DNA from 2 places in the Weizmannia sp. FSL W8-0401 genome. Region 2 is predicted to be linked to the other one. Evidence: a T-box and tRNA genes for the amino acid it is inferred to sense, from the RefSeq annotation. Region 2 holds a T-box; the other holds one or more tRNA genes.

Region 1 (2,463 bases), 1.9 Mb from region 2:
AGGCACCGGAGCTAGACAATAGAAAAGCGGAAGCGCCTTGGTCATCGGCGTATGAACTTCAAGGCCCCCGCCTGAGATAAAGGAAACACGACGAGCCCTAAAGGCGAGTCGATGCCCGCTTATCGTAGGAAAGGGGGACGGGAAGTTCACTAGCCGATAGCGCCCGGAGCTGGACAATAGAAAAGCGGAGGTGCCTTACCAAAGGCACTGGCGCTGAACCATTTTCAAAGTTAGAAACGCATTCTCCGTTTACAGTTTTTTCTCCCATCCGGTTTTCAGGGAATCACATAATTCCTGTTGATAAGCAATGGAAACTTTGTTATAATGATTTTTGTCATTGAGGTCCGGTGACGATGGCGGAAAGGTCACACCCGTTCCCATCCCGAACACGGAAGTTAAGCTTTCCAGCGCCGATGGTAGTTGGGGGTTTCCCCCTGCGAGAGTAGGACACTGCCGGGCCCGATATTCCGCAGTAGCTCAGTGGTAGAGCAATCGGCTGTTAACCGATCGGTCGTAGGTTCGAATCCTACCTGCGGAGTCATATGCTTCCATAGCTCAGCAGGTAGAGCACTTCCATGGTAAGGAAGAGGTCATCGGTTCGAGCCCGATTGGAAGCTTATATTTTTTTGGCCCGTTGGTCAAGCGGTTAAGACACCGCCCTTTCACGGCGGTAACACGGGTTCGAATCCCGTACGGGTCACCATTTACATATTTGGAGGATTAGCTCAGCTGGGAGAGCGTCTGCCTTACAAGCAGAGGGTCGGCGGTTCGAGCCCGTCATCCTCCATTTGTATGCCGGTCTAGCTCAATTGGTAGAGCAACTGACTTGTAATCAGTAGGTTGGGGGTTCAAGTCCTCTGGCCGGCACCATTTACGGAGGGGTAGCGAAGTGGCTAAACGCGGCGGACTGTAAATCCGCTCCCTCAGGGTTCGGCGGTTCGAATCCGTCCCCCTCCACCATCTCATTTTTTGGGCATGCACTTTGGTGCATTTTTTTGGTGAGAGGGTTCATACTATAGATAATTGGGCCATAGCCAAGCGGTAAGGCAACGGACTTTGACTCCGTCATGCGTTGGTTCGAATCCAGCTGGCCCAGCCTTTTCTATTGAATTGGTTACGCCAATGGATATATAGATTTTTACGAGCCATTAGCTCAGTTGGTAGAGCATCTGACTTTTAATCAGAGGGTCGCAGGTTCGAATCCTGCATGGCTCACTCTTTTCTTTTTTTAAAATATGTGGTATTCTACAAATATGCGGAAGTAGTTTAGTGGTAGAACAACACCTTCCCAAGGTGTGGGTCGCGGGTTCGAGTCCCGTCTTCCGCTTAAAGTTTAAACGCTCAAACCTCTTGATATAAAAGGGTTTGAGCGTTTTTTATTTGTCTGTAAATATTTTTCACTCTATAATACAACTCCAGTGTTGTTGGCGGATGGTTGATGGGTTTTCTGGATTGGTGAAGGAAGGCCCCTTTAAGATGAATAGTCTCACCTCCATTTTCTTGAATAATTATACAGAATTTTGTACAGTTGAGCCAATTGGAAAACAATTTTACAATGATAGATAGAGAGAAGGAAAGGGGACAGTCTGATGGAGAAACATATTGCAATAATGGGGGTTCCAATGGATCTTGGGCAGCGGTATAAAGGGGTGGATCTAGGCCCGCAGGCGATCCGGTATGCAGGTGTGAAAGAAGGACTCGAGAAACTCGGCTGCGCGGTTACCGATTTGGGCAATATTGAAATTGGCAGGGCGGAGCAGCTCCCTGATGACGAAGTCAATGCAAGAAATTTAAAAACGATTGCAAAAGCGAGCCAGTTCATTGCAGAGCATACAGATGAAATTGTAAAAAGCAACCGGTTCCCGCTTATTTTTGGCGGCGACCACAGCATTGCCATTGGGACAATTGCCGGCATCAGCAAACATTACAGAAATCTCGGCGTCATTTGGTTTGATGCGCATGCGGATATGAATACTCCTGAGACAAGCCCTTCCGGAAATGTTCACGGCATGCCGCTTGCCGCCAGCCTCGGGTACGGGCATGCTTCTTTAACGGGCGTTTACGGCTATATTCCGAAACTGAAAGCGGAGCATGTTGTCCTGATCGGGCAGCGGGATTTGGACGAAGGGGAAAAGGATTTCATCCGCAACCTGGGCATTAAAATTTACACGATGGCTGAAATCGACCGGATTGGGATGGAGAGCGTCATGGCAGCAAGCATTAACTATTTAAAAGAAAGAACGGACGGCATTCATTTGTCGCTCGATTTAGATGCGCTCGATCCGCAAGAAGCCCCGGGTGTGGGAACGCCTGTATACGGCGGGCTTCATTTCCGCGAAAGCCGGCTCGCCATGGAGATACTGCACGATGCAAATGCCGTTGTTTCAGCTGATGTTGTTGAGGTAAACCCGATTCTTGACAGCCGCAATCAAACGGCAGAAAAAGCTGTCCGCCTGATTGAAA
Region 2 (2,463 bases):
GCTTCATTTCTTCAGCCGACAGTTTCTTCACATTGCCGCTGAACAATGCTTCTGTAATATTCAAAGCCTGCTGCAATGCTTCCTCCCCATGGATCAGTTTTGTCATTTCCGCGGCCAGCGCTTTTTGGGCTTTGCGGAGATGCGGTTCGGTTTCAACCGATTTTTCCAGCTCTTCGATTTCTTCTTTTGGCAAGAAGGTGAAGTACTTCAAGTATTTTACGACATCGAGGTCAGCCGTGTTGACCCAGAACTGGTAAAACTCATATGGCGATGTTTTCTCGGCATCGAGCCAGACTGCGCCGCTTTCTGTTTTCCCGAATTTTGTGCCGTCCGCTTTTGTGACAAGCGGAATGGTAAGCCCGAAAGCTTTTTCTCCTTCCGGTTCGAGCTTGCGGATCAGCTCAAGGCCGCTTGTAATATTGCCCCACTGGTCGCTTCCGCCGATTTGCAGGCGGCAGTTGTATTGTTTATACAAGTTAAAGTAATCGACGGCCTGGAGGATTGTATATGTAAATTCCGTAAACGAAATACCGGTTTCAAGCCGTGATGCGATCGTGTCTTTTGCAAGCATGTAGTTGATGCCGATATGCTTTCCGTAATCACGCAGGAAAGTAACGAGATCCATCGAGCCGTGCCAGTCATAGTTATTGACCATGATGGCGCCTGACTCGCCGTCAAAATCAAAAAAGCGTTCCAGCTGTTTTTTCAATGCTTCGCCGTTTTGCTTGACCTTTTCAACTGTTAACAGCTTTCTTTCTTCCTTCTTGCCGCTCGGGTCGCCGATCATGCCGGTTGCCCCGCCGAGCACGACAATCGGCCGGTGTCCCGCTTGCTGGAAACGGCGCAGCGTCAGGTACGGGAGCAGATGCCCGATATGCATGCTGTCGCCTGTCGGGTCAATCCCGCAATACAGGGTCACTTTCCGGTTTTGAAGCAACTCCGCGAGCCCTTCTTCGTCTGTCTGCTGGTAAACAATTCCCCGCCATTTTAAATCTTCGAGTAAATCCATTTCAAACCACTCCTTTTGTGCCATTTCAAATGCCGGCAGCATTCAGGTTCCAGCGCCCGGCTTATATCCGGCGATAATGGGCAGGAACCTGTTGCTGCCTTCTTTTTCCTGTAAAACAGAAAAACGCCCCTCCGCCAAAACGAAGGGACGATTGTATCGCGTTACCACCCAACTTGAGAATTGCTTCTCCACTCATTTGGATAACGGCTGGGGGCCGTCTGCCGTATCCGGCAAAAGCTCCGGGGTGTAATTCGCCGCCTGCCTGTACCGGTTCGCACCAACCACCGGCTCTCTTGTATGCAGCAACAGGAAGCTACTTGATCCTTTCGACGCTTCATTCATCAAATTGTAAGTTATTTTTACCATATACATTTTGAAATGTCAACCTTGCCAAGCAGGCTGCACCAGCGCTTTCTTCAAATCCGGTAATGCCCATTTTAACCTTTCCTCATCCGGCAAAGGCCCTGTTCCGTCCCGAAGCACGCCTTCCAGCGTGTCTTCCCGTTTTCTTCCAACCCAAACCGTGCCTTTCCGATCGTATACACCCGGCAATCACCGGGCATGGGCGGCAACACCGGCAATCCGTTCCGGGCAGGTGTAAATATTCATCGACCCACCGCGGATAAAGCCGATCGTGGTAATGCCGAGTTCTTCAGCGGATTCCAGGGCGAGTGTGGTGGGTGCCGATTTCGATAAAATCACCTCGCAGCCGATTTTGGCTGTCTTCAATAAAATTTCCGAGGAAATGCGCCCGCTGAATGCAAGGATTTTCCCTTTTGTGGAAACCTGATTTTTCAAACAATATCCGTAAATTTTATCAAGCGCGTTATGGCGGCCGATATCCATCCGGCTGACAAGGATCCCGCCGGCATCGCACAGCGCAGCATTATGGACGCCCCCTGTTTTTTTAAACACTTCGGCATTCTCCTGCAATGCTTCCATCAGCCGGAAACAATCATCAACTGTAATCCGGACGTGCACACCGTCCATTTTTTTCGCCGCCAGAGCATCATTGACAAAAACAAACGCCTGCCTGCTCATTCCACAGCAGGAGGTGATATAACGTTTATTTTGCAGCTGTTCGTAATAAGGATTAAGATGATCGGTCCGGACATGGACGAATCCTCCTTTTTCATCCGTCCAGATGTCGCGGATATCTTCATAGCGCCGGACAACCCTTTCCGACACAAGATAACCGACCGCCATGTCCTCGATATATTCAGGTGTGCACACCATCGTCACCCATTCCTGCCCATTCACTTTTAATGTCACCGGGAATTCCGTTGCGACTGTATCCAGCGCCCGTTCGAGCCGCCCGTTCTTGAAACGGAGAATTTCCCTCTGCGTGTCCACATTTTTCATGGGTTCAACAGCCCCCTGTCTATAATGTTTTATTTTAAAGGAATCAGATTAAAAACAAAAGCCGCCCGCTCAAATAGGCAAAACACTCTGAT

What was found. The T-box of region 2 lies ahead of tyrS (tyrosine--tRNA ligase). A T-box ahead of a tRNA ligase gene usually reads a tRNA of that ligase, here a tRNA-Tyr.
Region 1: it has a tRNA-Tyr gene. The T-box ahead of tyrS (tyrosine--tRNA ligase) is inferred to sense a tRNA for this amino acid. The anticodon was not compared.

Annotation. Positions count from the first base shown of each region.
Region 1 covers NZ_JBBPAG010000001.1:193,124-195,586, forward strand. Annotated here, with positions in the region: rRNA gene rrf (5S ribosomal RNA) at 344-459, shown strand; tRNA gene NSU00_RS01010 (tRNA-Asn) at 467-538, shown strand; tRNA gene NSU00_RS01015 (tRNA-Thr) at 545-617, shown strand; tRNA gene NSU00_RS01020 (tRNA-Glu) at 629-703, shown strand; tRNA gene NSU00_RS01025 (tRNA-Val) at 715-787, shown strand; tRNA gene NSU00_RS01030 (tRNA-Thr) at 795-870, shown strand; tRNA gene NSU00_RS01035 (tRNA-Tyr) at 876-960, shown strand; tRNA gene NSU00_RS01040 (tRNA-Gln) at 1,025-1,096, shown strand; tRNA gene NSU00_RS01045 (tRNA-Lys) at 1,143-1,215, shown strand; tRNA gene NSU00_RS01050 (tRNA-Gly) at 1,256-1,327, shown strand; gene rocF (arginase) at 1,590-2,463, shown strand, end outside.
Region 2 covers NZ_JBBPAG010000001.1:2,138,940-2,141,402, forward strand. Annotated here, with positions in the region: gene tyrS (tyrosine--tRNA ligase) at 1-1,009, opposite strand, end outside; T-box leader at 1,150-1,348, opposite strand; gene fdhD (formate dehydrogenase accessory sulfurtransferase FdhD) at 1,562-2,371, opposite strand.